DNA from 2 places in the Streptomyces similanensis genome. Region 1 is predicted to be linked to the other one. Evidence: riboswitches for the same ligand, from Rfam matches in the RefSeq annotation. Region 1 holds a riboswitch; the other holds the start of a gene.

Region 1 (15,560 bases):
CGGCGGGCCGGCTCACCCGGGGCGCCGCCGGCAAGCAGCGCGGGGCCCGCTTCCACGCACACCCCCACCCGCAGCACTGACCACCCGTGCCCGGTGTCCCGCGCCGCCCCCGCCCGCACCAGGGCGGGGGCGGCCGGGGACAACGGGCACGTTCCGACGCCCGAGGCCACGAGGACGACGCCATGCAGGGTTCCCAGTACACCGTGAGCGACGTGATGACCGGCACCGTCGTGGCCTTGGCCGGCGGTGCGGCGTTCAAGGAGATCGTGCGCACCCTGCGGGAGTGGGGCGTCAGCGCGATGCCGGTGCTGGACGAGCGCGGCCGGGTGATCGGCGTCGTCTCCGAGGCCGATCTGCTGCGCAAGGAGGAGTTCCGCGCCGCCGACCCGGCCCCGTCCGCCGGGCCGGACCGTCCGCACGGCGCGGCCAAGGCGCGGGCGGTGACCGCCCGGGACCTGGCGACCGTCCCCGCCGTCACCGTGAGCGCCGACGCCACCTTGGCCCGCGCCGCCCGGCTCATGGCCCGGCACGGCGTCAAACGGCTGCCCGTCGTCGACGGCGAGGGGCTGCTCAAGGGCATCGTGAGCCGTTCCGACCTGCTGAAGGTGTTCCTGCGCGGGGACGACGACATCGCCGAGGAGGTACGGCGGGAGATCGTCGCCGGCCGCTTCCCGGTCCCCTTCGACGCGGTGGACGTGGAGGTGCGCGACGGGGTGGTCACCCTCAGCGGCCACGTCGCCGACACCTCGCTGGTGCCGCTCGCCGTCCGTCTGGTCGGCTCGGTGGAGGGCGTCGTGGACGTACGCTCCACGATCGCCGGCCCGCGCCGCCGCCCCGTACTGGAACCGGACCTGACCGACGGCTGACGGCCGGACCAGGGGAGTGGTCCGTACGTCCCGGGGCCGGCGGAAGAGGGCCCGACGTCCCGGGTACGGGAGGGGGCCGGGCGTCCCCGAGGAGGGGCCGAACCGTTCTCGTCCGGTGCCGCGCCGGGTGCGACGGTGACAGGAGAAGGACCTGCCGCACGACGCGGCAGCTGGGGCGAGAGGCGAGGCGGTGGTCGCGATGGAGGCGCCCCTGATCGTGGGTGTGGACGGATCGGGTCCGAGTCTGACGGCGGTCGACTGGGCGGTGGACGAGGCCGCCCGCCGGCACCTGCCGCTGCGGCTGGTCTACGCGTCCCTCTGGGAGCGCTACGAGGGTGTGGTGCCCACCGGCGGCACGGACCGGCCCTCGGAGCAGGTGATGGCCGAGCACGTGGTCGCCTCCGCGCTGGAGCGGGCCCGGCGGCGTGACCCGGAGGTGAAGGCGAGCACGGACATCCTCCCCGAGGACGCGGTCTCCGCCCTGGTGGACGCGGGCGACACCGCTTCCGCGCTGGTCATCGGCTCGCGCGGGCGCGGGGGGCTGAAGGGGCTGCTGCTGGGTTCGGTGAGCCTGGCGGTGGCGGCCCGGGCGCGCTGCCCGGTGCTGGTGGTCCGCGGCGACGGCCCGGGCGTGACCGGGGCGCACGAGCGGATCCTGCTCGGCGCCGGCGGTCCGGACAGCGCCGCCGAGGCGGTGCGGTTCGCGTTCCAGGAGGCGGAGACGCGCGGCTGCGTCCTCGACGTCGTACGGGCCTGGCGCACCCCCCTGCCGACGGCCGGGCGGGCGGTGGCGCCGCCGGAGAACCCGCCCCTCGGGTACGAGGAGCGGGCCGCCGCCCTTCTGGAGGAGCTGCTGAGCGCGGCGGCGGCCGACCATCCGGCGGTCCGGGTGCGCCGGGCGACCGTGGAGGGGCCGGCGCACCGGGTGCTCGTGGACCGCTCGGCCGCCGCCGATCTGGTGATCGTCGGAGCGCGGCGCGGGACGGGACAGCTCGGGCTCCAACTGGGCCGTACGGCGCACGCGTTGCTGCACCACGCGCGGTGCCCGGTGGCGGTCGTGCCGCAGCGGGCCTGACGGACCGCCCCGGTGCGCACCGCCGGGCGTGGGGCGCCGCGGTTCAGGCGCGCCAGTACCCCAGTGCGTGCAACCGCTCCCTGGGCACGCCGAGTTGTCTGCGGACGAAGGCGGCGAGCTTGCGGGTGGTGGCCGTGTCGCAGGCGATCCACACGTAGGCGTCGGGGTCCAGGTGTGCCGGCAGACTCGACCGCACGGCCTCGACCAGCCGGTCGCCGCCGTCCTGCCGGGGGACCCGCACGACCCGGCGGCCGGGGCCGTCCCGGCGCGGGAAGCCGTCTGCGTCCGAGGGGTCGGAGGTCTCGAACCAGATGGTGGCCGGGACCGAGGGCGCCGATTCCAGCAGGGAGTCGATGGCGGGCCGTGACGCGGCGTCGCCGATCACGAGGAGCTGCGAGGGCGGCGGGTCCGGCAGCGTGAACTCGGAGCCCTGCACGGTGGCTTCGATCGTGTCGCCGGGGCGGGCGGCGCGGGCCCAGTCGCCGGCGCACCCCGCGTGCAGGACGAAGTCCATGCCGAAGGTCCCTTCGGCGGGGTCCGGGTCCACCAGGGTGTAGGCCCGCTGGTGGGGGTGCCCGTCGTCGTCGAACCAGAGCCGCACCCACATCGTGGGGTGTGTCCCGGTCGCCCGCAGCATGCCGCCGTCGCCGAAGGACAGCCGGTGCAGACGCTCGGAGATCCGCTCGTTCGACCGCACGGTGAACGTGAAGTCCTGGCCGCGCATGAGCCTGAGGGCGACGCCCTGCCAGCCGTGTCCCATGTTCCGCCCCCTGAGGTGCTGTGATCCGGTGTGGAGAGTGACGGCGTCAGTGCCGCGAGGTGGGACGCGGGCGGTGGTGCGCGCACGGGTGTGCGGTGAGCAGCAGCCGGATCCGGTCGCCGGCCTCCACCGCGTCGCGGGCCGGGTCCGGGAACAGCAGGCGCACGTCGCAGTGGCCTTCGCGGTACTCGCAGCGCAGGGCGATGCCGTACCGGTCCACGGCGAGCGGCAGCGCGCGCAGCACGCCGTGCGGCAGCCGCGGACCGACGAGGGCGACCAGGGCCGCCACCATGTCCTCGTGGGCGTCGGCCAGATGCGTGAGCAGCGCGGCCTCCTCGACGGCGAGCGGGTCGGGTGCGGCGCGGGTGAGGTCGGCGAGGCCGACGTCGTGTTCGCCGGTGAGGGTCCGCAGCGTGATGTGCTCCGCCTCGAAGCGGAGGGCGTCGCCGTCTTGGGGCCGGCCGGGGACGAGCCGGCCGGCGACGGTCACCTGGGCCCGTACCCGGTCGCGCAGGGCGACGGGCGCGATGTCGGTGAACTCCGCGCGCGCGGGGAGGCGGCCGTCCGGCGCGGCGGCGACCTGTGCGGCCAGCGGACAGCCGGCCCGGGACGAGAGGGTGATCCGCCCCCGGGCGTCCACGGAGTGCAGGCCGATCAGGTCGTAGTCCTGCCGTTCGGTGCTGAGCGACAGGGAGGTCGCCCGGGCCAGCACCGAGCGGACGTACTCCGCCGCGGTCTGCTCGGACACGGCGGTGTCGATGGCGGCGGCCAAGGCAACTCCTCGGGGGACAGGGGACGGTACGGTTTTACTTAGGCAAGCCTAACCTAACCGTCATGCCTCCGGGTGTCCACGGCGCGCCGCGAGGCTCGCCCGTACGGGTGCCGGTGCGGTCCGCCGGCGTTCGACCAGGCCCAGGACGACGCCGACGACGATGATCAGGCCGCCGAGGAGCTGCGGCAGCCGGACCGTCTCGCCGTTGATCACCACGGCGCCGAGCACGCCGAACACCGGTACCAGGTTGAGGATGTTGACCGCGACGCTCGACGTCATCCGGCGCAGGCCGTAGTTGTAGAGGAGGAAGCCGCCCACGGAGCAGGCCACGGCGAGATAGGCGAGCAGCGCCGAGGCCGTGGCGTCCGGCAGCCGCCAGTCGCCGGCCTCCAGGAGCGAGGCGAGCAGGAAGCCGGCGGCTCCGGCCACGGTCTGCCGGTAGGTGAGGCTCAGCGCGTCCTGCCCGCGGACCGCGTACGTGCCCAGCACGTTGTACCCGGCCCACGCCAGGCCGCCGAGCAGCAGCAGGACATCGCCGAACCAGCGGGCGCCGCCGCCGGCTTCGGCGCCGTTGCGCACCACGAGGACGGCGCCCGCGGTGGCCAGCAGCACGCCGCCGACCCGCGCCGGCGGCATCCGGGTCCTCAGCACCGCCAGCTCCAGGAGCATGGTCATCAGCGGATAGGACGCCACGATCAGGGAGGCGTCGGAGGCGGTCGACAGTTCGACGCCGATGTTCTCCAGCACGAAGTAGGCCGTGATGCCGAGCAGTCCGCTCAGCGCGATCAGCCGCCGCCGGCGGGGGTCCGGCCGGGCCGGCGGGGTGCGGCGGCGCACCCGCGCCATGACGCCGAGCAGTACGGCGGCGACCGTGAAGCGGACGGCCCCGATGGTCAGCGGGCCGACCTGTGCGAGCACCTCCTTGGTCACCGCGTACGAACTGCTCCACAACAGTGCCGCCGCGACCACGGAACAGATCGCCAGGACCCCGGTCCTCCGCTCGTCCACCCTGCTGCCCCTTCCCGTACGCACCCACGACGCCGTCCGGTTCGCACGGCAGGGCGGCGAACATCGGACGGCGTCCGTGCCGGAAAGCTAGCAATAGGATGCGGTGCATGGCACGCTGGCCGAATATGATTCGGCGGCCGGGAGATGTGGCGAAACATGGACGAACTAGATTCGGCGCTGGTGCGGCTTCTTCAGCAGGACGGTCGGCGCACCAATCGGGACCTGGCGCAGGAGCTGGGCATCGCGCCCTCCACCTGTCTTGAGCGGGTCCGCTCCCTGCGGGAGCGCGGCGTGCTGCTCGGCTTCCAGGCCGAGGTGGACCTTCCCTCGATCGGCCGGGGACTCCAGGCGATCATCGCCGTGCGGGTGCGGCCGCCGACGCGCGCCGTCATCGAGCAGTTCCAGGCCTTCGTGGCGCGGATGCCCGAGGTGATCGAGGTCTTCGTCCTCACGGGCACCGACGACTTCCTCCTGCACGTCGCGGTCCGCGACACCGACCAACTGCACTCGGTGGTCCTCGACAAGCTGACCGAGCGACGCGAACTCGCGGACGTGCGCACCTCGGTGGTCTACGGGCATCTGCGCAAGCACGTCATCGAGCCGATGTGAGGAACCGCCGGGGCGCGCCCGGCCCGGGGGAGCCGGCCGGGGCGGTGGCCGTCAGGGCGCCTTGACCGTGATGTCCCCGGTGGAGGTGCCCAGGTCCAGCGCGTACCGGGCCTTGGGGTCGGTGGGCACCGAGACGTGCGGGCTGCCGTTGCTGGTGTGGGCGGTCACCCGGTAGGGGCCGGCGGCCGCCGTGACGGTGACCGGGGCGTTGGAGGTGCGCACCCACACGTCCTGGGCCGCCGTCGTGCCGATGACGACCGGGCCGTTGGAGGACTTGGCCTTGACCCCGCCGCCCTTCAGCCCCTTCGCCTTGATCCGGCCGTTCGAGGTGTGAAGGTCGACCGCGCCGTCCGCGCCGTCCACGGTCACGTCGCCGTTGCTGGTGCCTACCTGCACCGCGCCCACTCCCGACAGGTCGATGGCGCCGTTCGACGTCGTACCGGTCACCGGCAGTCCCGCCGGCACGTCGACCGTGTAGTCGATCGAGCAGTCGTCGCCGCAGCCGGCCAGCACCAGGACACCGTCGTCGACGCGGAAGGACGGGGAGTCCGGTTTGTCGCCGCGGTAGCCGACCTCGCGGTGGACCGACACCTTCGTGGTGTCCGAGTCGCCCCGGATCTCGACCCCGCCGTCCTTGTTGTCGAGCCGGATCGACGTGATCCTGTCCGAGACGGAGTGGTCGTCCTTGAAGTGGTCGTCGCTGATCACGCCGCACGCGCCGAGCGCTCCCGCCGCGATCACGGTCACGGACGCAGCCGCGAGCAAGCGGAGCCGCTGGTGCATGAGAATCTCCCCGTTCGGCACAAGTGGCCGAGCACGTCGGCCGTTTCGGTCACTCCCCGGGCCGGACCCGGGACCGGGTCCGCCGCCGTCACGACGCTACAAGGACCGCGACCGACCGCACCATGGGGTTAACCCCCCACCCCCGCCTGTGGTTTGCCGCCGGTCGTCGCGGTCGTCGCGGTCGTCGCGGTCGTCGCGGTCGCCTCGGCCGCTCTGGTCGCCCGGTCGCGCTCAGGGCGCAGGTCGTGGGGCGCACGTCGCGCCGACGGTGTCGGCGAAGGCCCGGGCCAGCGGCGTCAGCGCGCTCCAGCGGCGCACCGCCCAGCCCACCGACAGCTCCGGCAGATCGGGGACGGGAAGGAAGCGCAGCGGCCCGGAGCCGGCGGCGGACCGCTGGCCGGGCAGGGCGGGGACGATCGCGTGCCCGAGGCCCAGCTCCGCCAGCAGGATGGCGGTGTCCCAGTCGGCGACGCTGGTGTCGGACCGCACCTGGATGCCCAGCCGCGCGAAGACCGCGTCCAGATGGCTCCGGGACGAGGAGTTCTCCGGCAGCCTGATGTGCCGGATGCCCGCCAGATCGGCGGCCCCGACATGGGAGCGCGCCGCGAGCGGGTCGTCGGCCCGGACGGCCAGCACCCACGGCAGCTCGACGACGGGACGCTGCTCGATGCCCGCGACCGGGTCGCCGAGCGTGATCCAGGCCAGATCGACCGTGCCGGCGGTGAGCGCGTCGAAGCAGCTGCGGCTGGAGGTCTCGGTACGGAACTCCAGACTCACCTTGGGGAAGCGCCCGCGGAAGGACACCACGGCCTCCGCCATGAAGTGCCGCACCGTGGTGGCGCCGGTCGTCACCCGGACGGAACCCGCGTCGCCGCGCACCAGCTCGTCCAGATTGCGCAGCGCGGTGTCCAGACCGGCGATGCCGTCCGCCGCCGCGGCCCGCAGGATCCGCCCCGCCGCGGTCGGCGCCACCCCGCGCGGATGGCGCTCCAGGAGGCGCACCCCCGTCTCCCGCTCCAGCCGCTTCACATGCTGGCTCACCGCCGACTGCGTACAGGACAGCTCCCGGGCGACCGCACTGAGGCTGCCGGCCCGGCACACCGCGACGAAGACGCGCAGATCATCAAGAGTCATGGCACCCAAGCTAGTTCTTGGATGCGTATCACCAAACCCTAGGATTGACTTGGGCATCGGGGACTTGGACGATCTTCCCGGGGCGGCAACCTCCTCCCGCGCTCAAACCCTCCGGTCCGGACCGGAGCGGGCCGGCGGGACAGGTGTCGACCCCGCCCACACCCGAGAGGAAACACACGTGTCCACGACTCCACCACGCAACGACAGCCCCGCAGGCGGCCGTCTGACCATCGCGGTACTCGGCCCGGGCGGCGTCGGCGGCCTCCTGGCCGCACTCCTGGCCCGGGCCGGACACCGGGTCGTCTGCCTCGCCGGACAGGACACCGCTCACGCGCTGCGCCAGGACGGCATCCGGGTGCGCAGCGGCCAGTTCGGCGACTTCGTCCAGCCCGTCGAAGCGGACACCGCACTGCGCGAGCCGGTCGACCTGCTCCTGATCACCGTCAAGCACACGGCACTCGACGCCGCGCTGGAGCGGGTGCCGGCCCGCCTCCTCGGCGACGACGCCCTGATCCTCCCGCTGCTCAACGGCGTCGAGCACCTGGCGGCGCTGCGCGACCGGTACGGCGCGGACAGCGTCGCGGCGGGTGTGATCCGGGTCGAGTCCACCCGCACCGCGCCCGGCGCCATCGAGCACGGCAGCCCGTTCACGGAGATCGACCTCGCCGGCCGGAGCGAACGCCTCGCCCCGCTGGCCGCGCTGCTCACCGACGCGGGGGTGCGCACCCGCGTCTTTGACGACGAGACGGCCGCGCTGTGGGCCAAACTCGCCTTCCTCGCCCCGTTCGCGCTGCTCACCACCCGCTACGGGCTCACCATCGGCGCGGTGCGCACCGAGCGGCGCGCGGAGCTGACCGCGCTCGTCGAGGAGACCGCCGCGGTGAGCCGGGCCTGCGGCGCGCCCGCCGACCCCGCGAAGGCGCTGGCGCTGTACGACGCGTTCCCGGCCGGCAGCAAGTCCTCGATGCAGCGCGACGCGGAGGCGGGCCGTCCGCTGGAACTCGACGCGATCGGCGGGGCGGTCGTACGGGCGGCCGAACGGCACGGAGTGCCGGTGCCGGTGACGAGCCTCCTGGTGGCCGAGCTGACGGCCGCGCCTGCGGCGGGCGACGACTGACCCGGGACGGCGGCCCGGCGCCGGGGCCGGGGGCGGCCGGCGGGCCGGTCCGCGGCGGGGGCGGGGCGGGCCGCCCCAGTGGTCAGACGCGGCCGATCTCGCTCGGGAGTTCGAGGGAGAGGACCCGGTCGGCGTAGGCGAACGTCTCGAACTTGGCGCCGTCCGGCACGTCCGGGTCGTCCTCCAGCCGCCGCAGCGCCTCCAGCACGGCGGGGGTGTCGAGGTCGTCGTCGTAGGCGGCGCCCAGCCGCCGTACGGTGTCCGCGTGCATCGGGCGCGAGGGCGCGTCCGCCCAGGCCGCGACGCGCCCGCGCCACCGGCCCAGGGTCGCGCCGGCCTCGGCCAGCGCCGCCTCGGTGATCCGGGCCGGGAGGGCGTACGGCAGGGCGAGCAGGGCCAGCCGGAGAGCCGACGGGTCGGCTCCGTCGGCGGCCGGTGTGTCCGTACCGCCGGGCGGCTGCGCCGGGCCGACCACGACCAGCAGCCCGTCCTCCGTCGGCGGGGGCGCGGCCGACGGGGCCAGGACATGGACGTCGACGGGGCCGCCGAACGGCGCGGACACGGTGGCGTCGGGGGTGCGCACGGCGGGCGGGTGGATGCCGAGGCGTCCGGCCGCGCCGGTCAGCGCCCGCGCTCGCTCCTCGGGCAGCGCCCGCTCGACGTGGCCGGTGATCACCTGGAGGTCCTCCAGTTCCGCGATCCGGAACAGCACATCGGCGACGAGCATCGCCCGCAGGTCGCCGAGGAGGTCGTGGCGCCCGGCCGGTGCGGGGTGCACACAGACCCGCAGCAGTCCGCCCGGCCCCCGCCGGACCGGGGTGAGCCGCCGCGACCGGCTGTCGGTGAGTCGCACGCCGTCCTCCTTGCCCGGTACGGCGCCTGCCGCCGTGCCGGTACGAACTCCGGTTCTCCGCACGGCCGGTGACGCCACCGCGCCGGCGACGCCGACGAGCGCCGACGCCGCCTGTCCGGATTCCCGCTGTCGCTCCCACTGTGCGGACCGGCGCCGGATGAGGCAAGCGCGGCACTCGGCCGGCCCGGGGCGGCGGCGCCGGGGGCCGGTTCCGTGACCCGCGTGGCCCCGGCGGTCTTGACCGTGGCCGCGGGCGCCGGTTGACTCGGACCCGGCGATGGATCCCGCCTGGACTCCGGTCCGAACCGCCCCGATCCCGGGCTGATGGTTCCTGACCACGGTCAGGAACCCATGCCCCCGGGAGGTGCGTACGGTGAAGCCTTCGCCGCCGCCCGTCGCCGTCCACAGAGACACACACGGCGTGCACACACCCGCCGGAGTGTCTCCGGCCGTTCGTTCCCCGCCGTTCGTTCCCCGCGGGACTCACCACCGCGCCCCGGGCCGCCCGACGGACGGCGCGCGTGGCGTGTGCCGCCGCCGGACGCGGCCCCTTCCCCGCGTGGCCCTGCTCCCGCGCCTGCGTGCGGCGCCCCGCCGGAGCCGAGCCCCCGCACCCCTCCTCCTCCCGCGACGCACCACCCTTGAAAGGACGACCCCCCATGCCTCTGCGGATCACGGCCCTGCACGCCGTGGAGATCCTGGACTCCCGGGCTCGGCCCACCCTCGCCGTCACCCTCACCACCGCCGACGGGGTCCGCGTCCGCGCCGGCGTGCCCTCCGGCGCGTCCACCGGCACCCGCGAAGCCGTCGAACTGCGCGACGGGGACCCGGCCCGCTACCACGGGCAGGGGGTGCGCACGGCCGTCGGTCACGTCAACGGCGAGATCGCCGAAGCCCTCACCGGCCGCGGCTACGCCTCGCTCGCCGACGTCGACCGCGCGCTGATCGACCTGGACGGCACCCCTGCCAAGTCCCGCCTGGGCGCCAACGCGCTCGTCGGCGTCTCCCTCGCCGCGGCCCGCGCCGAGGCCCTGCTCGCCGGGCGCGAACCCTGGCAGCACCTCGCCGCGATCGCGGGCACCGCGCCCCGGCTGCCGGTACCGCACTTCAACGTCGTCAACGGCGGTGCGCACGCCGCCAACGACCTCGACTTCCAGGAGTTCATGCTCGCCCCGCTCGGCGCGCCCGGCCTCGCCGAGGCGGTGCGCGCCGGAGCCGAGGTGTACGCGCGGCTCAAGGCGCGGCTGGCCGCCGAGGGGCACACCACCGGCCTCGGCGACGAAGGCGGCTTCGCCCCCGCCGTCGACAGCGCCGAGACGGTGCTGCGACTCCTGGTCGAGGCCATCGCCGACGCCGGCTACACCCCCGGGCGCGACGGTGTGGCCATCGCCCTGGACCCGGCCGCCAGCGAGTTCCGCCACGCGGACGACGGGCTGTACCACGTGGCCGGCGACGCGCTGACCAGCGACCGGCTCATCGACCGCTACGAGGAGATTGTCGACCGCTTCCCGGTGTGGTCGATCGAGGACGGTCTCGCCGAGGACGACTGGGACGGCTGGGTCCGCCTCACCGAACGCCTCGGCCCCCGGGTGCAGGTGATGGGCGACGACATCTTCGTCACCGACCCGGAGATCATCGCCGGGGCGATCGAGCGGAAGGTGGGCGACTCCGCGCTCATCAAGGTCAACCAGATCGGCACCGTGACGGAGACCCTCGACGCGATGCGGGTGTGCCGCGCGGGCGGCTACCCGCAGATGGTCTCCCACCGCTCGGGCGAGACCGACGACACCTTCATCGCCGACCTGGCCGTCGGCGCCGGCTGCGGACAGCTGAAGTCCGGCGCCCCGGCCCGCGGGGAACGCGTCGCGAAGTACAACCGGCTCATCGAGATCGCCGCCGCCGACCCCGCCCTCGCCTACGGCCTCGCCCCCCGGTGACGCGCGCGGGCGGCGGTCGTACGGCTCGCCTGCGGCGGCGCTCTCACGCGATGTTCAGCCGGACGCCGATGAGCGTCGTCGCGACGCCGCCGGCCGCCATGGCGAGGGCCCACAGGGCGGGGCGGCCGGCCAGGAGACGGGCGAGCGCGGCGCCGAGGGCGGACAGGGCCAGCACCGCCAGGACCACCACGATCCAGGGCGGACCTGGCAGGACCGCGCCCAGGGCGAGGGGCAGCGCGGCGCCCGCGAAGCTGGCCACGCAGGCGACGAGTGCGGCGCCGTAGGAGCGCAGCAGGGCGAGGCGGCCCAGCCGGGTGGCGGCCATCCGGCCGCTCCCGCTGAGGCTCAGTTCCTTGGCGACGTGCACGAGGTGGGCCCGGCGTTCGGCGTAGTCGGCGACCATGACGGTGAACGCCGAGGTGATCAGCGCGGCGCAGCCCACCCGCGCGGCCAGCCCCCAGCCGACCGGGCTGCCGGATCCGGTGAGGGAGGCCGCGGCGAGGGTGAGGGCGTTGAGCAGGCCGTCCGTGATCCCGAGGACCAGGGGCAGCCGGACCTTCTCGACGGCCGCCGCCGGGGAGGCGGTCATCGCTTGCGGGGGGTCCGTTCGAGTGTGTACGTGCCCGCGACCACCTCGTCGGTGCTGTGCACGACGGCTCCCGTGTGCTCGATGGCGCGCTGGACGGCCCGCGGGTCGAGATCGTCGCCCTCGATGGTGACGTCGGTTCCGATGGTCTCGACGTCGATCTCGGTCACGGTGACGTTGACGGCCTGGACGCCGGGGACGTCCTCGATCGCCCGGGCCAGCTGGGGCAGGCTCGGCTCGGAGACGGCCATGTCGACGTCGAGGACGAGTCGGCGGATGGGCATGGGAGGCGTCCTTCTTCGGGCACGCGCACGCGGGCCGGGGGACAGGACCCATTGGCCTGGTCGGCGGTTGGGCCGCCGGCGTACCGGGGGCCGCGGCGGGATCCACCACCGCTCGGCGCGGGCGAACGCGCCTGCACATCAGCTCGTCGCATGGGTATCCCGCCGTCCGCGCGGTGAAACACCCACCGCGCGGGCGTCAGGTCCGCGTGGTGCTCGTGGTCCCCGTGGCGGAGTGGGGCGGCGCGGAGTCAGGCGCTGGAGCCGGCGCAGGGGCAGGGGTCGGCGGCTTCTGTCCGGCGGATCGGCCGGCCGTCGCGACCACGCTGGTGAGGACGCCCGCGAGCAGCCCCCAGAAGGCGGACCCGATGCCGAGGAGGGTGACACCGGAGGCGGTGGCCAGGAACGTCACGACCGCCGCCTCCCGCGACGCCTTCTCGGACAGGGCGGTGGCCAGGGAGTTCTCGATCGTGGCCAGCAGGCCGACGCCCGCGAGGGAGAGCACCAGGGCCTGCGGCATCGCGGTGAGCAGCGAGGCGACCGTGGCGCCGAACACGCCGACGCACAGGTAGAAGACGCCCGCCCACACGGCGGCGGCGTACCGCTTGTCCCGGTCCGGGTGCGCCTCCTCGCCGGTGCAGATCGCGGCCGTGATGGCGGCCAGGTTCAGTCCGAAGGCGCCGAACGGGGCGAGTACGGCGTTGACGGCACCGGTCCACGTCATCAGGGGCGAGACCGGCACGTCGTAGCCCGAGTTGCGCAGCACCGCCGCCCCGGGCAGGTTCTGCGAGGCCATCGTGACCACGAACAGCGGCACACCGACGCCGACGAGGGTGCGCCAGTCGAACTCCGGCGCCGTGAACACCGGCCGGGCGAGCGAGACCCGCAGTTCGGCCAGGTGCCAGCCGCCGGTGAGGACCGAGGCGAGGACGCCGCCGGCGAGGGCGACCAGCACGGCGTAGCGCGGGGCGAGCCGGCGGGCCAGGAGGTAGAGCGCGAACACCGGGAAGGCCAGGGCGAAGTCGCCGTGCATCGTGCTGAACAGTCCGGTGCCGAACCGCAGCAGCACCCCGGCGAGCAGCGCGGCGGCCAGCGGCACCGGGACGCGGTCCATGGCGTGGGCGAACCATCCGGTCACACCGGTGACGAGGATGAGCAGCGCCGAGAGGACGAACGCGCCGACGGCCTGGGCCATCGGCACGCCGACGAGGGCGGTCGTGAGCAGCGCGGCGCCGGGTGTCGACCAGGCGGTGACGACGGGGGTGCGGTACCGCAGGGAGAGCCCGACGCAGGTGACGGCGAGCCCGACGCCGAGCGCGAGCATCCAGGAGCCGATCTCCGCGGGTCCGGCACCGGCGGCCTTGGCCGCGGTGAACACGAGCGCGGCCGAGCTGGTGACGCCCACGGTGACGGCGACCAGACCGGCGGCGACCGCCGAGGGCGGGGCCGCCGCGCGCAGACGGTCGGTGAAGGAGGACATACGGGGCGACTTCCGGGACGAGGCGGCGAGGGGCGCGGTTGTTCCATAAACAGAACGTTCTGTTTGTGGAACACTAGAGAGCGGGGCCGAGACCCGTCAACCACGGCGACGACAGCGGGAGCACGATCCGGCGATGGGGCTGAACGACGAAGTGGGGCGCAGGCTGCGCGAGCTGCGCACGGCCCGGGGCCTGACCCTCTCCGAGCTGGCCCGACGCTCCGGCGTGGGCAAGGGCACGCTCTCCGAACTGGAGGGCGGCACCCGCAACCCCACGCTCGACACCCTCTACGCGCTCACCACGGCGCTCAACCGGCCGCTCAGCGCCGTGCTCGCCGACGAGACGCCGCCGTCCACCGGGCAGCACCGGGGCGCCGTCTCCGGCAGCGCGGTCACCGCGGCTCTGATCGAGCGGTACGAGGACGGGGAGGCGGTCACCGACGTCTTCCGCGTCACCATCGCCGCCGGCGCCACCCAGGAGTCGGCCGCGCATGTCGCGGGCACCACGGAGAGCCTGATGATCCTCAGCGGCACGGCCGTCGTGGGCGCCCTGGACGCGCCGCGCAGCGTCGGGCCGGGCGGCTCGGTGCGCTGGGCGGCCGACACCGCACACCTCTACAGCGCCCCGCACGGCGAGGTCCACGGCGTCCTCTTCGTCCGCTACCCGGTCACCGCCCGGTGATCCGGTCCGGCCGCCGCACACGGCGATGAGCCGCGGCGCCCCCGTGAGGGGCGCCGCGGCGCACCGAACCCGCGCGGCTCACCGCGCCGAGCGCGTCACCGACTGCTCGTGAGATACGCCCACAGGGCGCTGGGCGAGCCGGACTGCACGGTCAGCGGAGTGCTGGGCGACGTGCCGGGTGTGAGGTGGACGCGGTCGTCGGGCGAGGTGTGATTGCTCAGGAACGCCTCACTCGGTCCCGTGGCGGGGCGGCACCACAGAAAGCCGTCGTCGTCGGGCCGGTACGGGTTCACCGTCACGGTGCTGCCGCCCAGCGGGTGCCCCGGGTGGGCCGACGTGGAGTTGACGTACTGCCCGTCGAGGATCAGGTACGAACAGTCGTCCTGGCCGGTGCGGCCCGCCGGGACCACGCTGAACTCCTGGCCGCTCTGGTGCCGGGCGGCGGACAGGACCACCGTGGAGCCCTCCTGGTCCGGGCGGTCGACTTCGAGCGCCAGCGGTTCGGGTGTGTCCTGCTGGAGGACGACCTCGCTGGTGCTCAGCGCCTGGCCGGGCTCCTGGAGGAACCAGCGCTGTGCGGCGCTGCCGTCGAAGTCGCGGCCCGCCACCTCGCCGCCGCCGCCGGTGGCCGTGAGGAACTGGTGGGTGACGAAGTTCTGCAGGGCCCAGGTGCCGTCGGCCTGCGCGACCGGCGCCCAGAGCTGGTCCTGCGCCTGCGCCGGCCACAGCACCGTGCGCGCGTTCCGGGCGCCGCCCTCCTGCCCCAGATAGCGGCCGCTGTACGGCGGCTGCGCGTGGTAGAGGCGGTAGTAGTCCGGGAACTCCGGGTCGGGCGACAGGGTGAAGGTCTGGGCCGGCAGGTTGGCCTGGTTGAGCGGCTGGTCGGTGACCGCGTGGCTGCCGGTGGACGGCCCCGCCCCGTTGGTGGTGGCCGCGTTGCGCAGCACCGCCTGGACCGGCGGCACCGGATTCGCCGCCGCCTGCGCGGGCGGCGGGGGGTTCGGCAGGTTGCCGAGCTGGTAGCGCACGGGATAGTGGTCCGAGACGACGAAGGTGCTGAGCACGGTCGTGCCGGTGACGCTGGGCGGCTGCTGCGCGCCGCCGACGGGGACGGCGGCGTAGTCGAGGACCGCAGTCGAGGACGGATGGGTGTCCTCAGTCGGTGCGTGGACGGTGAAGCGGCCGGCCACCGCGGCGCCCAGGTTGTTCGGGTCGCGGTTGTAGTCGCCCACGGCGATCCAGGGCAGCCCCGCGGTGTTCATCTGGGTCTGGATGTTCTCCAGCAGACTGGGGTCGTCGTTTCCGCTGCCGGACACGCCGTGCAAGGTGTAGTAGACCACCCCGCCGACGTTGATCCCGAGAGCGGGACGCGAGTCGAGGAAGCCGGACCTGGCGACGTACACGTCCTGCGGCGCGACCCGGGTGGTGCTGAAGACGGCCAGGTTGACCCGGCCCTCGGTGGTGGGGGAGGCGTCGGTGGCGGTGCTCAGCCAGTACAGATACCCCAGGGGCCGGCTCTCTGTTCCGAGCCGGTACTCCCGGACCGGGACGACTTCGAGATCTTCCCAGTACTGGATGTTGTTGTGGGCGATCACCGCCCCCGGCTGGGCGCTGGCGGGC
Region 2 (15,560 bases), on a different contig from region 1:
CGGGTCGGCACCGTGTTCCTCCGGGCCGAGCGCACCCCCGACGGCCGCCGCACCCACCGATCGGTCGCGGGCGCGCCCGAACCGACCAGCTACGACGCCGACCTGTACGGGCTGGTCTTCCACACACCGGCCCGCACCGCTGTTCACGTTCCCGGACCGGCGACGACCGGCGAACAGCCGTCCCGCGCCGTGGTCGATGGAGAGGAGCAAGGATCCGTGGGCTGACGGAGCGTCACATATTTGTCGGCTGCCGTGGCTCAGCCGTCGGCGGCCGACTCTGTTCACGTCCCGTGTTCGCCGCGTAGGTCTGCCGGGAGACCGTCGCGGGAGGGTGTCTCGACGGGTGCGGGGCTGTCGGTGACCCGCAGGGAGTGCCGCCCACGGTGACGAGCCAGAACGCGGGCGGCGCGGTGAGCGGTGCGACAGGCGCCGATCTCCTGTGCGGTGCCGGCGGGCACCGCCACCCAGCGCACCGTGCGGCCCTCTTGATGGCGGCGGATTCGGCCCAGCGGCCTTCCGTCGCAGGCGACGACCTGGATGACCAGGTGTCCGGGAAAGAGCGGGGTGCAGGCCAGACCGGACACACCGGCCAGCCGCCGCAGGGCTTGCTCCTCGCAGATGTGCCATTTGGCGTTGACGACGGTGAGCTGGGCCGCGCTGACGGCCGCCGCCGCCTCGTGATCGAGATCGGTCATCGCAACGACATCCTCAGCGGTCGAAACGGTCAGCCGCGCACCAGGCGGCGGTGGGTGATCCGGTGTGGTCGGGCGGCGTCCGACCCCAGCCGCTGGAGCTTGTTCGCTTCGTAGCCGGCGAAGTCGCCCTCGAACCAGAACCAGTCGGCACCGCCTTCCCACGCCAGGATGTGGGTGGCGACCCGGTCCAGGAACCACCGGTCGTGCGCGGTGATCACCGCGCAGCCGGGAAACCCGAACAGCGCGTTCTCCAGCGACGCGAGCGTTTCCACGTCCAGGTCGTTGGTCGGCTCATCCAGAAGCAGGAGGTTGCCGCCCTGTTCGAGGGTGAGGGCCAGGTTCAACCGGTTGCGCTCGCCGCCCGACAGCACGCCGACAGGTTTCTGCTGGTCGGCGCCTTTGAAGCCGAATGTCGCCACATAGGCGCGCGAGGGCATCTCCGCATCACCGACGAGCAGATGATCCAAGCCGCCGGAGACGACCTCCCACACCGACCTGTCGGGATCAAGACGGGCGCGGTTCTGGTCGACGTACGAGATCTTCACCGTCTCCCCGAGCCGCAGGGCGCCCGCGTCCGGCTGCTCCTCGCCGACGATCATGCGGAAGAGGGTGGTCTTGCCGACGCCGTTGGGACCGACGACGCCGACGATGCCGCCGCGTGGCAGGGAGAAGGACAGGTTCTCCATCAGGAGCCGGTCCCCGTATCCCTTGATCACACCGGCGGCCTCCAGCACCAGGCCGCCCAGGCGTGGACCGGGCGGGATCTGGATCTCCTCGAAATCCAGCTTCCGCGTCCGGGCGGCCTCGGCGGCCAGTTCCTCGTACCGGGCCAGACGTGCCTTGGACTTGTTCTGCCGTCCCTTGGCACCGGAGCGCACCCACGCCAGTTCCTCGGCCAGGTGCTTGGCCCGCTTGGCGTCCTTGCGGCCCTCCACGCGCAGGCGGGCGGCCTTGGTCGCCAGGTAGGTGGAGTAGTCGCCCTCGTAGGGGTAGGCGTGGCCGCGGTCGATCTCCAGGATCCACTGGGCGACGTTGTCCAGGAAGTACCGGTCGTGGGTGACGGCCACGACTGTGCCCGGGTACGCGGCCAGATGCTGTTCCAGCCACTGCACGGATTCGGCGTCCAAGTGGTTGGTGGGCTCGTCCAGCAGCAGCAGATCGGGCTGGGACAGCAGCAGCCGGCACAGCGCCACCCGGCGCCGCTCACCGCCCGACAGGTCCCGCACGGGCGTGTCGGGCGGAGGACAGCGCAGGGCGTCCATCGCCTGCTCCAGACGGGCGTCCACGTCCCACGCGCCGGCGTGGTCGAGGGACTCCTGCAGGCCGCCGAGTTCATCGAGCAGGCGCCGCGTCTCCTCGCCGTCGGCATCCCCGAGGAGCGCGGTGACCTCCGCATAGTGGTGCAGCAACCCGCGCACCCCGACAACGCCCTGCTCGACGTTGTCGGCCACCGTCGCCGCGTCGTCCAGCCGTGGCTCCTGCTCCAGGATGCCCACGCTGGTGCCGGGCGCCGCGAAGGCGTCACCGTCCGTGGGCCGTTCCAGACCGGCCATGACGCGCAGGACGGTGGACTTGCCCATACCGTTCGGGCCGACCACGCCGATCTTGGCGCCGGGGCGAAGGGCGAGGGTGACATCGTCAAGGACGACCTTGTCGCCGTGGGCCATGCGGGCCTTGCGCATCGTGTAGACGTACATCATCCGCGACGCCTCCGTGCCGGGCCGCCGGTGGCGGCTGGTCGCTCACAGAGGCCATCAGCACGGCTGTGCGGTCAAGGGCGAGCCTCATCACCCATCCAGTTTCCAGGGTGCACCCGTGCGGGGCCCTCCCGCCAGCGAGGCGCCGAGGTGCCCGGGAGGGGCGTCTGGAGGGGCGTTCGCCGTACGGCGCTGGACCCCGCCGAGATCGTCCGCACGGGTGATCGATCCGCCGGCCGGCCAACGGCTCCGCTCCGGCGCACGCCGCGGTGCGGGTCCAGCAGCGCATCCGGCAGGTGCGGGACAGCCTGTCACTCAGCCATGGCCAGCACATCGCGGACCAGACGTCGCGTGTACTCGCGGTCGACAGGCAAGGCGAACACGACGTGGTGGTACAGAGGCGCGATGACATGGTCGAGGATCTGCGGGACGCTCGGCGTCTTCTCACCGCGTTCGCGGGCCCGGCTCACCACCTCCGACGCCTGCTCGCGCCGTTTCTCCGTGACCGGGCAACTCGCGACGATCTCGGTGCGGGCCGACACCATCGCGCGCAGGTATCGGGCCCGGTGGGGACGTGTGATGTCGCGGGCGATGACCTGCGCCCACTCGGTCAGATCCTGCTGGAGGGATCCGGTGTCGGGTGCTGACTCACCGTCCCGGGTCAAGGCGGCGACAGCGACTTCCTCAAGGAGGGCGTGGACGCTGTCCCAGCGCCGGTAGAGCGTCGTCGGGTTGACCCCGGCTCGCTCGGCGACCACGGGAAACGTGATCTTTTCGGCGCCCTCGCCCACGAGTTCACCGACCGAGGTGTAGATCGCGGTCAGTACTCGACTGCTCCGCCCTCCGGGGCGTCTGGCGGCTGCATGGTGGGACACGTCACCAGCATACGCAAAGAACTTTGCTTCTACTATGATGGGCCGCCCGGGTAAAAGCAAAGATCATTGCCTTTCCATGGAGGTCGCGTGCTCAACCGTTCCGTTTCGTTCTTCCTGGCCGGGGCCGTGGGCGCGGCCACGCTCACCGCCGCATCGGCGCCGTCCCCCCTCTACCCGGTCTATCAGCGCCTGTGGGGCCTCTCCACGTTCACCTTGACGGTCGTTTTCGCCGTCTACGTCTTCGCCCTGCTCGCCGCCCTGCTGACCGTCGGATCGATCTCCGACCGGGTGGGCCGTCGGCCTGTAGCCTGCGGCGCCTTGGTGCTGCTCGCCCTGGGCATGCTGCTCTTCGCCGTCGCCACGGGCGTCGGCGGCCTGATGGCCGCGCGCATCGTGCAGGGGCTTGCCGTGGGGACAGCCGCCGGCGCCACCACGGCCCTGATCATGGAGTCCGCGCCGAACCCCCGGCTCGGCTCGACCATCAGCAGCTCGGTCCCTTCCTTGGGGATAGCGATCGGCGCTGTCCTCGCCGGCACCTTGGTGGAGTTCGCGCCCCAGCCCCGCCAACTCGTCTTCTGGATCCTCGCCGTCGTGTACCTGGTGCTCGCGGCACTCGTCTGGCTGGTTCCCGAGGAAACGCGATCCGACTCGCCAACCCGGGAGCCGGTGTGGCGGTCACTGCTGCCCAGCGCTCAACTCCCGCGGGCCACACGGCCGGTCTTCATCGCACTGCTGCCGTCGATCAGCGCGACGTGGGCCCTTGGCGGCTTGTACCTCTCGCTCGGATCGTCGATCCTCACCACCGTCCTCCACGTGCACAGCCACTTCGTCACGGGCGTCATCCTCGGCGTCTTCTTCGTCGCGGGGACGGCCGGCACTGTCGCGTCGGCCTCCGCTTCGCCACGACACCTCCCATGGTTCGGTCTCGGACCCCTCGCCATCGGCGTCCTGGTCACCGTCGCGGCCATGACGGCGGGTGTACTGCCGCTCTACGTCGTCGGGTCGCTGATCGCGGGGTTCGGGTTCGGGGCGACGTTCCGGTTCGCCGTCCACGCCCTCGGTGAGGCGGCGCCGATCGCCCGACGGGGCCAGGTGTTCGCGACGATGTACATCGTCAGCTATCTCGCCTTCAGCGTGCCCGCGCTCGCCGCCGGGCTCGCTGTCGAGCGGTTCGGGCTCAAGCCGACGGCCGTCGTCTATGGAGCCCTGGACATCGCACTGGTTCTGTTCGCTCTCGTTGCCGGGACCGCCCACGCGCGTCGACGGGCTGGCGAGGGCGATGTTCGGCGCGATACGGCACCGCCGTTGGTCCCGCGCGACTTCGGCACGCCCCGCCACACCACGCACTACCTGGAGTGCGGACCGGCCGATGGGCCGCTGATGTTCTTCCTCCACGGGTGGCCGGGCATCGGGTTGTTGTGGCGGGCCCAGATGGAGGCGTTCGCCGCCGACGGGTGGCACTGCGTCGCGCCCGATCTGCGCGGGTACGGCGAATCCTCCGCCCCGGCGGAGACCGACGCCTACACCGTCGAGGAGGCCGTGAGGGACCTGACGGAGCTCCACGACCATCTCGGGGGCAGGACCGCGGTCTGGATCGGCCACGACTGGGGCAGCGTCGTGGCGGGAGCAGTGGCCGCACACGAGCCGGAGCGGTGCCGCGGCGTCGTGTTGACCTCGTGGGCGTACTACCCCACCGCCAACAGCCTGGCCACGCTCATACCCCTGGTCGACCGTCGGCTCTACCCGGCCGACCGGTATCCGGACGGACAGTGGGACTACTACCGCTACTACACGACACACTTCGAAGCGGCGGTCGCCGACCTTGACGCGGCTCCGGCGGCAACGCTGGCGTCGGTCTACCAACCGGCCAGTCCCGCCGCGATCGGCGCCATCTCACCGACGGCCACGGTCACACGCGACGGCGGACGCGTCGGCGCCGCGCACCACGCACCGCCGACGCCGGCCCACCCGGCTCTCTGGCCGCCGGCGGACTTCGACGTCCTGGTGCAGGCCTTCGCGACTCACGGCTTTCGTCCTCCCTCCGCGTGGTACACCAACGACGACGCCAACATCGCTTACGCGGGCAAAGCACCCGACGGCGGGCGCCTGACGCAGCCGGTGCTGTTCGTCAACGGCGAGTGGGACGCGATCTGCAACATCTCGGGAAACCGCCAGGGCGACCCGATGCGCGCGGCCTGCGCGGATCTCACCGTGGTGCGGCTGCCCGCAGGACACTGGCTGCCGCTGGAGAGCAAGGAGCGACACATCGAAGCCATCCGCACCTGGCTCCGCTCCAAGAATCTTCGATGAGCGGCGGGATGTGGACCCGCCCGGCTCGAAGCTCCGCCAGAGCGGCGTCATCCTGCCGGACGGCGCGGGACTTGCAGAGAAGCAGGGACCCGCGGCCCCGGCCTGACCTCTCTTCGCGGCGGAGGAGCCCGAGCCTATGGCCGGGGTGTGCCGTCCCAGCGCCATGTGGTGAGACGAGGGTGCCCGGGTAGCTCCGCGCGTCCGGTGGCCCACAAGAGAGTCAGCCAGGGATCCGTGGGCGACGGTGCGTCCGGAAACAGCCGGACGAGCACCCGGGAGCAGAGATCGGCGGGCGGGTTCCAGGCGAGGCCGAGTCCTTGTGTCAGGTCGTGCGTGTGCACCAGGGTCTCCACGATCCCCATCGCGGCGAAGCCCTCGGGGTCCGAGACGCCGAAGACGTGGTGGGCGCGGGTCCGCGGCGGCGTCGTGCGCACCATGGCGACCAGCAGCGCGCCGCTCGCTTCCAGAACCTGTAGCAGGCCGGCGGGCCCCGCCTCGCGGTTCGCGTGAATGGCGTTGGCCGGGCCGCCGGGCCGTCGGCTCTTCCATACGAAGGGCACCTCACCGGCCAAGGGCGGTGTTCTCGGGCCCAGTTGCGCAGCGTAGGCGAAGAGGTCGTCGCTGAGGTGCTCGACGGTTTCCCAGCAGTCCCATTCCAGCGAACCGGCCTTGCCCTCCCACGCGGCTGAGGGCGCCTCGCGAAGGACTGACACCGCGAGTTGCACGGCATGGTCGAGGTCGTCCGCGGTGACGGGGGAGTGGGAGCTATCGGCTGATCGGGACATGGCGGGACCGTACCTCGCCCGCAGAGGAGCGACCCCTCCATTCTTGATCACCGGCCCAGCAACCCGGCGAAGGTCCGCGGTCACAGCGCAACTCATCGGGCAGCTGCACATCCTGACGGGGCATCACCAGCCGCAGCACCCCCGTCCGGCGGACGGGCAGTCGCCCAACCGTCCCGCTCCGAAACCCACCGTGTGCGCGGGAGTGAGCTCACAGCCGTGCGGCCGTGCGGATCAGGTCCGCCAGGGCGAGGGAGCGGCTGTGTGCCGGCCAGGCGATGTGGGTGACCACGGGCGGCGCGTCCGTCAGCGGGACGGCGGTGTGTTCGGCCCAGAGCCAGGAACGTGCCGAGTCGGGGAACACGGCCACGGTACGGCCGAGGGCGATCAGCTGGGCCAGCTGCGTCTGGTCGCGGATCTCGGGGCCGGGCCCGGGCGGGTACGCGCCGTCTCGGGCCCAACGGGCGAGCGGGAGCTCGGGGATGCCGGTGACCTCGGCCAGGGTGAGCGTCCCGCGCGCGGCGAGCGGGTGCCCGGCCGGCAGGATCGCGATCTGCCCCTCGGTCATCAGCTCCTCGCTGTCGAACCCGGCGAGGGAGTTGAACGGCGTGTGCATGAGGGCCACGTCGGCGCGGCCGTCGCGCAGCATCTCCCCCTGCTCGCACGTGCCGCTGGGCGCCACCTCGATCTCGGCGGCTTCGGGGACGGCGGCGTAGGCGTCCAGAAGCTTGTGCAGCAGCTCGTGAGACGCGCCGGCCTTCACCGCGAGCACCAAACGGTCGCGGGGACCGCCGGGTCCGTCCGCGCCGCCCGCCCGCCGGGTGCGACGGACAGCGGCGGTGGCCGCGTCGAGCGCCGCGCGGCCCTCGTGCAGCAGCACCTCGCCGGCGCCGGTCAGGGTGACGCCGCGGCGGTCACGCTCCAGCAGACGTACGCCCAGACGCCGCTCCAGCTGCTGGATCGCCCGCGACAGGGGAGGCTGGGCCATCCCGAGGCGCTCGGCGGCGCGGCCGAAGTGCAGTTCCTCGGCAACGGTGACGAAGTACCTCAGCTCACGGGTCTCCAAGGTGTCCACCGCCGTAGCGTACGCCTGTGATACCTCCCGGGTATCACAGGTCACCGGGCCGGTATTGGCCGCACCCGGCACCCGCGGGCGACCATCGACGCCGAGGGACGAGGTGAAGCCGGTGCCGATCGCCGCGTCCGTCCGTGCACGGGTCAGGCAGCCTGCGATCGGCGCCTCTCTCCGTGCGCGGGTCGGTCGGCCTCCCCACGAAGAAGACCGCGTCACCTGACGTCCCAGCCCTCCCCAGACTCTCACCCGGCAAAGGACAGACACCTCCATGAACACGCCCTCCGCCTCCTTGCCCGGCGGCACCTGGACCCTCGGCGACCTGACCGTCACACGCTTCGGCTACGGGGCCATGCAGCTCGCCGGCCCCGGGGTCATGGGACCGCCCGCCGACCACGACGGCGCGCTCGCCGTCCTGCGCGAGGCCGTCCGCCTCGGAATCACCCACATCGACAACGCCGGTGCGTACGGACCACGCATCACCAACCGGCTGATCCGTGAAGCACTGCACCCCTATCCCGACGCCCTGCACATCGTGACCAAGGTCGGCGCCGTCCGCGACGAGCGGGGCGGCTGGCCCCCGGCCCGCCGGCCCGACGACCTGCGCCGGGCCGTCCACGAGAACCTTGAGGATCTTGGCCTCGACGCCCTTGACCTGGTCAACCTCCGGCTCGGCAACGCCCAGGGTCCCCTGCCCGGCTCCCTGGCCGAGCCCTTCGAAACCCTCGCCGAACTCCAGCAGCAGGGCCTGATCCGGCACCTCGGAGTGAGCAACGCGACCGCGGACCAGGTCGACGAGGCGCAGCGCATCGCACCGATCGTATGCGTGCAGAACATGTACAACCTGGCCTACCGCCAGGACGACGACCTGATCGACGACCTCGCCGCCAAGAACATCGCCTACGTGCCGTTCTTCCCGCTGGGGGGTTTCAGCCCGGTGCAGTCCACGGAACTGTCCAGCGTGGCCGCCCGGCTCGACGCGACGCCGATGTCGGTAGCCCTGGCCTGGCTCCTCCGGCGCTCGCCCAACATCCTTCTCATCCCCGGCACTTCGTCGGTGGCGCACTTGCGCGAGAACGCCGCCGGAGCGGGACTTCCGCTGCCGGAGGAGGTGCTGGCAGAGTTGGACAGGGTCGGCCGCTAGGGTCTCCCGTTCGAACAAGGCCGGACCAGGGCGAGGGGCCTGGTGATGGGGCGCATGGCGTCTCCCGCGTCGTTCAGGCAGTGCGGGGGAGCAGCACAAGGCGGCCGGCGGGGGTGTCATGGCGGAGCCGGCGCCTCACTGGCGACGAACGGGACCGCGGCACCCGAGCGACGAACGGGACCGCGGCACCCGTGCTGAGGGGACCAGCCTCGAAGCGCCTGGCGCTGACGGGACGCCGCGGCACTCCGGGCGGCCCCGGCACTCCGCTACGCCTGGAGTGACCCTGCACGTCGGAGCCCGTCCGGCGGATCACGGGCGGACCGGGAGGTGGATGCGCAGGTCGCAGGCCGAATTCTGGGTGTGTTTTATGGTCGGCCGTGGCAGGCTCCACGTATGCCGATCGTTGAAGTGTCTCCCGGAGTCTCCATCGCGTACGAGAGCTTCGGCGACCCTGGGGACCCTCCTGTCCTGCTCGTGATGGGCTTCGGCGCGCAGCTGCTCGCCTGGCACGAGGACTTCTGCCGGGCGCTGGCGGATCGCGGCCGTTACGTGATCCGGTACGACAACCGCGACTGCGGGCTGTCCACCAAGTTCGACAGTCATCCCGTGGACATGGGGAACCTTATGGCCACCGTGAGCTCGGGTGACATCCCCGCCGCCCACGCGATGGTTCCTTACCGGCTGCTCGACATGGCCGACGACGGCCTCGGCCTGCTCACCGCGCTGGGTCTCGAACGCGCACACGTGGTCGGTTCCTCGATGGGCGGAATGATCGCCCAGACGATGGCCCTCTCCTATCCTGAGCGGGTGTTGACCTTGACGTCGATGATGTCCTCGACCGGCGAGAGGGAATACGGCCAGCCCAGCCCAGAGGCCCAGGCGGTGCTGTTCAGTCCGAGGCCCGCGCACCGCGAGGGGTATGTCGCGGCGGCGGAGAAGGAGCTGGTGTGGGCCTCTAAGCGCTACGGAGACGCCGGGGTGTTGCGCGAACTGGCCGAGGCCCAGTACGACCGCTCGTACTACCCCGCAGGCATCGCCCGACAGCTCGGCGCGATGATCCTCAGTGGATCACGCGCGGACCAACTGCGCGAACTGCGGGTGCCGACGCTGGTGATTCATGGGCTGGATGACACGCTGATCGACCCCAGCGGCGGGAGGCGTACCGCGGACCTGGTGCCCGGGGCCGAACTCCTGCTGATCCCCGGCATGGGCCATGACCGACCACGCGAACTGTGGCCCGAGATCATCGATGCCGTGGTGGCCCACACCGGCTGAGCGGGTGCACCCACAGCTTCAGGAGCCGTATCCCAACACCGGACGTGGTCCCTTCATCGCTGCTCCTCCCTGGCAGGAAGGGCTGCCGGTGACGGCGCTGGCGCCGAACCATCAGCGGTTCACGGGTGCGCTGGAGCCCGGCGATCCATGGGTCGCGGGGCCGCTTCGAGTCAGGGTGATAGCTGTGGAGTCGGGCCTTGGGACGAAGCCGGCGAGGGGCGAGGCGGTCGAAGGCCGGCGCCTGGCTGAGTGCGGGTGAATTCTCCTTGAAGTGCCGACGGGCATTCAATGCCGACCGGCGGCCCGTGACCGTGCCAGTCACCGCGTCGGGCACCTGCCCGTCGCTCCGGCGTCCCGGCACCGTGAAAGAGGAGGAACTTCTGGAGCCGGCCGCTGCGGTCGGCCCGCTCGAAGCCGCCGTCCAGCCGGCCGCCGCCGAGGACACCGGCACCGACGGCCACGCGTCCGTGCCGCACCGCCACGCGCAGGCCGCCCCGGCCGCCCGGAGCGCCGATGTCCCCGTCGTGCTCACTGTCCTGGCCCGGACGGAGCTCCGAGTGTTCCGCCTCACCGCCGCCGCTCCACCGCACTGCCGGACGGCCCGACGGTATGGCATGCCCTCGCGCCGCGGCGCACCCTGCCCGGCCCGCGACCGGCCACTCGTTCCCCTCCGTCGTCCTGTTCGCCGACTGGGCGCTGTGCGACCAGCGGCGCCGGTGGCCACGCCGCCGACAGGTATCCCGGGGCCGGCGCGGCACCGGTGCATCAGCTCCGGGCAGCGGCGGCCGGCCTTCTGGGCCGGACAAGCAGTGGGTTGAGCCGGAGCAGCCGACGGATGGCGAGAAGGCCGTGCGGCACTTCGTGCGGGTGTGAGCGGAAGCGTCATCCCTCAGGCCCGGCGCACCCGGGAAGCCGGCAAGGTCGCGCACTTGCCTGCACCCCCGTCGGTCCCAGCGCGTCCGTGCCTGCAAGTTCCGCTCTGTGTCGAAGTGTTGAGCAACCGATCCGCACGGCGGGCGGAACGGTCGACCAGTCGGCAACCGCAGCTCCGTCACAACCCCGGCGTGGTGCAGCGCCACGGTGTCGACCGGGACGCCTCTCCGGTGTCCTCCGCCCTCCTGGCGGCCGGCTGACCGGAGCGGCCTGGCGGCGCGGGTTCCTAGTGCCGCATCAGACAGCGTGCGCCTCGTTGTGACGCGCCGTCCGGCTACGGGTCGGGACGGCGCGCGTCGGCCATGCTGTCTTGGTGGCTAAACGTGTTCGGGTGCGGGAGATCAACGACGATGAGGGTCAGAGGCTGCTGCGGATCATCCGCCGGGGCAGGGGGTCCGTGGTGACCTGGCGGTGGGCCCAGATGGTCCTGCTGGCCGCACAAGGCATGCCCGTCGACAAGATCACGACGGTGACGTTCACCAGCCCGGACCGCGTCCGCGACATCGTGCACAACTTCAATGCCGACGGCTTCGACTCGCTCTACCCCGAAGTACAAGGGCGGGCATCCCAGGACGTTCACGCTGCCCGAGCGTCGCGAGATCAAGAAGATCGCCAAGTCCAAGCCGGCCGAGCACGGCCTGCCCTTCTCGACCTGGAGGCTGGTCAAGTTGGCCGCATTCCTGGTCGCCCAGGGGGTGGTCGACGACATCAGCCACGAGGGCCTTCGGATCCTGCTCCGCGAGGAGGGCGTCTCCTTTCAACGCGTGAAGACTTGGAAGTCCTCGAACGACCACGACTACGCCCCGAAGAAGACCCGAGTCGAGCACCTCTACGCGATCGCCGACGGCGAGGTCGTCCCCGAGGAAGGCGAGCCCGAAGTCATCGTCTACATGGTCGAGTTCGGCCCGCTCAACCTCCAGCCCCACCTCGGACGCCAGTGGGCCGAGCACGGCGGCAAGCACAAGGACCCCGATCGCGAGCCACGGCCCCGACGCCGTGCGACCTACACCCGCCCGCACGGTGTCCAGCACCTGTTCGCCGCCTACGACCTGGGCAAAGATCAGTTGTACGGCCACATCAAGAAGAATGAGAACCGCTCCAAGTTCCTGGAGTTCTGCCGCTACCCGCGCTCCCTGCACCCCGTCGGGAAGCACATCGCGATCGTGTGTGACAACTACTCGCCGCACCTCACCAGGAAGCGGTGCCGCCGGGTCGCGGACTGGGCCGAGGCGAACAACGTCGAGATTGCCTACAACCCGACTAACTTCTCCTGGCTGAACCGGATCGAGGCCCAGTTCACCGCCCTGCGCTACTTCGCCCTCGACGGCACCGACCACGCCGGCCACAAGGAGCAGGGCAGCATGATCCGCCACTACATCAGCTGGCGGAACAAGCACGCCGCCCAGGACGAGCGACTACGCGAAGTCGTGAACAGGGCGAACGTCGCCTGAGGCAGCCGCACTCCGACGGAACAACGCGGTCCACAGGAAGGTCACGCCGAACAATGTTGACTCGGGAGGCTCCTCCCGCATACGGCGCAGTTGCACCTCCACAAGGTCGGAGAAGATCCAGCGCAGTGATTCGGGCGTGTAGGCCAGGCCACCCTGCAGATCGCGCCGGCGGTAGAGGTCCGCGTCGGCGAGATCCGACCCCATGCCCTGCTCGCCCGCGGCGAAGCTGGTGAGCGCGAGATGGCCGCCGGGGGCCAGGACACGATCGAGAAGGGCCAGGTAGCTGACCCGGCGGTGGGGCGGCAGGTGGTGGAAGCACCCTGAGTCGACGACCAGGTCGTACGGACCGCTCAACTCGGCGGCAGGGAGGGCGAAAGCGTCACCGCACAGGAAGCGGACGTCGACTCCGGCCTCGTGAGCCCGGTCCTCGGCCCAGGCGACGGCCACCGGGGACAGGTCGACGGCGTCCACCTCGAAGCCGCGCGAGGCGAGGTACAGGGCATTGCGGCCTGCTCCGCACCCCAGGTCCAGGGCCCGGCCAGGAGCGATCAGCCCCTGGTCGAGGTAGGCGGCCAGGTTCTCGTCCGGCTTCGACACGAAGAACGGGACCGGCCTTGACCGGTCGGTGTAGAAGCGATCCCAGAAGTCCTTGCCGTCACCCGTCGCCAAGCGGCCGGCCTCGCATTCAGATGAGAAGAGCCCGTCCAAGAGCGCGAGAACGTCCTCGACGGTGCGTACGGTCCGGTCCATCCGGCCCCCCTTTCGACCAGAGTCGACGATAGGAGCGAGGATGATAAAAGACCAGGTCGGGCGGGGTATGGCGACGACTGGAACGGGCTGCTGCGAACCCCGGAGGGCACTGGCAAACAACCCACTCCAGACCCGGACCCTGCGACCGCTCAGCCACCCATCAGGAGCCAGGATGGGACCTTCCAGGGCTCCGGCGAGGACACTATTTTGACGAGTTTTCCAGCGGTGCTACAGGGCGAACGTTGTCTGATGCGGCCTAGATGCGGCCGTACACGTAGCCGTAGACGTACTCGCCCATGAGCTTGCGTGGGATACGGGCCTCGAAGCGGGTCGCCCACGTCCAGACCGGCAGCACGTACACGTCGCCCTCCTCGCGGATCGGGCCGGTGACGTCGACGACGTGGGTGCACACCGGGTGGGCCCTGCCCCACACGTCCGAGCCGGGCGGGGCGGGAGTGCTGAAGTCGAACGCGGGGTCGGTGGCCGGGGCGTTGCGACGCGCGGCCCCCGCCGCCTGCATGAAACGCCGGCTGCCGTTGATCATCGCGTAGACGAAGCTCCCGGCGCCGGCGCCGAACGCCGTGTTGGCCTCGGTGACCGCGACCGCGCTCTCGCGGATGGAGGAGGAGACCGCAGACGCCCGGACCACCTGTCGCATGAGGAACTCCAGGCCGTCCCGGTCGAGGCCGAGGTCGCCGTCGCCGCGCAGCGGGCCGCCCAGGCGGTAGCGGACGAGCAGTTCCTCGCCAGGGGTGCTCCCGTCCTGGACCACCGAGACGGTGCGGGGCGTGCCGTCGGGCAGCGGGTGACTGATCTGCCACTCGCTGCCCGCCATGACGGTGGTGACCTTGCTGGCGGCCAGGTCCAGTTCGAAGCCGCAGGCGACGAGCATGGGCACGCTCTTGTAGGCGAGGTCGCGGCGCAGGGCCTCGTCGATGACTCCGGCGCCGAGTGTCGCGGTATGGGTGCCGGGCAGGCGGAACAGCTCGATCCACTCGCCCTTGACGTTGAACATCTTGGTGATGCGCTCGGAGAACGCGCACTGGTTCCGGTAGACGGCCGGGTCCGCGACCTTGATCAGCTTGCCGAGCGCGCGGGACAGAATGAAGTCCAGGTCGTACAGCTCCACGTACGTCCGCCCCGCCGTCAGGAACCGCTTCTTCTTGGCGTCGGCCTGGGCGAGACGGTGGTCCAGCAACGCGGCGGAGTCGGCGGCGAGCCCGCGGAATCCGGGATTGCCGGGATCGAACACCGCGCGGAGCAGCTCGATGAAACGGGCCCGGTCGTGCAGCAGGAGGGTACGCACGGCGGCCGTCATGGCACAGACGCCGTAGAACCCCTGGTTCAGCTTGTCGGGGTCGTCGATGATCGTCTTGGCGCGGGTGAGGTGTAAGGCGAAGGCGGCGCTGGCTCGCGCGAGTTCGTCTGCCGCGTCCTTGGCCTGGGTCTTGTCCACGGATCCCCCTTGCTTCGGCGCCGCCGCTCCCGGCCCGGGCACATGGCCGTGCCCGGCCACCGGTCCCCTTTCGACGGCGAGTGGGGTGATGATGCTCAGGTTCTCATCGGTCCACCCTGACTTGCGACAAACTGCCGTCAACTGACCGGAAATGCGCGCTGTGGGCAAATGGTGGACCGTTTGGTCGCGGAAATCGCCCGCCGTACGAACGGAATTGTCACGGAGCCCTGCGGTTCCCGACGTGCCGGAGGCGGCAGGGCTCCGCCCCGGCCGGTCCGTGCTCAGTCCACTGCCGCGGCATGAAACCCGACACGAGGAGCGCGGAGCCGGACCGGTGATGTTCAGGTCAGGACAAGCCACCGGCGGCCGTCGATCATCTCTCGGACAGCGTCGAGGTGGCCGGCGTGGCAGGCGGTCTCGGTGATGACGTGCAGCAGGACGTCGCGCAGGGTGTGCAGGTGCGGTTCGCCGAACAGGTCGTGGGGCCACCAGGCCAGTGCGGCATCGGCAGGGGTGGCGGTGATGACGGCATCGGCGCGTTCCGCCTCCCGCCGGTATCGGTCGAGCACGTCGACGGCCGGTACTTCCGGAGCCACCTTCCACGCTTCGTCGCCGCTTGTCAGATCGTGGATGACTTCCTCGTTCCCGGCGACGACCGCGCGGAACCAGAACCGTTCCACATCGAGTGCCAGGTGCTGGACCAGCCCCAGGCAGTGCCATCCGGATGGCAGCACGGGCCGCCGGAGATCCTTCGGGTCGAGGCCGTCAAGGATGCCGAGAACGTGGCGTCGTTGTCCGTCCAGGGCCCGAAGAAGCGCCCTTACCTCACTGCTCGGCGTGGTACCGCTCGCGTCTTCGGTCATGGTCACCCAGGATCCCCGAACTTCTGCCGCCACGCAGGGAGTTGTCCCAGTATCCGGGACACGCACTCGACCGAAGACCGGCGGAAGCGTGAGGCGAGCAGTCACTGGCCTCACCTTCCGCTCCAGGGGCGTGTCGCGAGAAGGTCCGCTCCGCCGGTGACGACCGGAACCGGGTAATTATTCGATACTTCCCGCGGCCGCTGCCGCCGAAACTCGAATTGCTCCTCTCCGCTGGCCGACGATGATGGTTGACATTA

What was found. Region 1 has a riboswitch for fluoride ahead of eno (phosphopyruvate hydratase). Riboswitches for the same ligand answer to the same signal wherever they lie in the genome.
Region 2: it holds a riboswitch for fluoride, as region 1 does, so the genes downstream of both, ettA (energy-dependent translational throttle protein EttA) here and eno (phosphopyruvate hydratase) in region 1, are expected to answer to the same signal.

What each region holds. Positions count from the first base shown of each region.
Region 1 is NZ_BAABKC010000135.1:62,030-77,589, forward strand. It holds gene ABEB07_RS36560 (HdeD family acid-resistance protein) at 1-80, shown strand, start outside; gene ABEB07_RS36565 (CBS domain-containing protein) at 183-866, shown strand; gene ABEB07_RS36570 (universal stress protein) at 1,066-1,941, shown strand; gene ABEB07_RS36575 (siderophore-interacting protein) at 1,985-2,701, opposite strand; gene ABEB07_RS36580 (DUF2470 domain-containing protein) at 2,748-3,473, opposite strand; gene ABEB07_RS36585 (DMT family transporter) at 3,534-4,481, opposite strand; gene ABEB07_RS36590 (Lrp/AsnC family transcriptional regulator) at 4,638-5,090, shown strand; gene ABEB07_RS36595 (DUF4097 family beta strand repeat-containing protein) at 5,142-5,873, opposite strand; gene ABEB07_RS36600 (LysR family transcriptional regulator) at 6,105-7,007, opposite strand; gene ABEB07_RS36605 (ketopantoate reductase family protein) at 7,186-8,124, shown strand; gene ABEB07_RS36610 (hypothetical protein) at 8,207-8,977, opposite strand; fluoride riboswitch at 9,242-9,318, shown strand; gene eno (phosphopyruvate hydratase) at 9,637-10,914, shown strand; gene ABEB07_RS36620 (hypothetical protein) at 10,958-11,503, opposite strand; gene ABEB07_RS36625 (DUF211 domain-containing protein) at 11,500-11,784, opposite strand; gene ABEB07_RS36630 (benzoate/H(+) symporter BenE family transporter) at 11,981-13,261, opposite strand; gene ABEB07_RS36635 (helix-turn-helix domain-containing protein) at 13,395-13,940, shown strand; gene ABEB07_RS36640 (hypothetical protein) at 14,036-15,560, opposite strand, start outside.
Region 2 is NZ_BAABKC010000007.1:9,839-25,398, reverse strand. It holds gene ABEB07_RS02440 (hypothetical protein) at 1-225, shown strand, start outside; gene ABEB07_RS02435 (hypothetical protein) at 282-695, opposite strand; gene ettA (energy-dependent translational throttle protein EttA) at 725-2,392, opposite strand; fluoride riboswitch at 2,434-2,496, opposite strand; gene ABEB07_RS02425 (TetR/AcrR family transcriptional regulator) at 2,704-3,183, opposite strand; gene ABEB07_RS02420 (alpha/beta fold hydrolase) at 3,394-5,577, shown strand; gene ABEB07_RS02415 (maleylpyruvate isomerase N-terminal domain-containing protein) at 5,712-6,362, opposite strand; gene ABEB07_RS02410 (LysR family transcriptional regulator) at 6,571-7,434, opposite strand; gene ABEB07_RS02405 (aldo/keto reductase family oxidoreductase) at 7,703-8,575, shown strand; gene ABEB07_RS02400 (alpha/beta fold hydrolase) at 8,969-9,850, shown strand; partial or broken gene ABEB07_RS02395 (IS630 family transposase) at 11,097-12,234, shown strand; gene ABEB07_RS02390 (class I SAM-dependent methyltransferase) at 12,199-12,984, opposite strand; gene ABEB07_RS02385 (hypothetical protein) at 13,241-14,440, opposite strand; gene ABEB07_RS02380 (DinB family protein) at 14,782-15,303, opposite strand.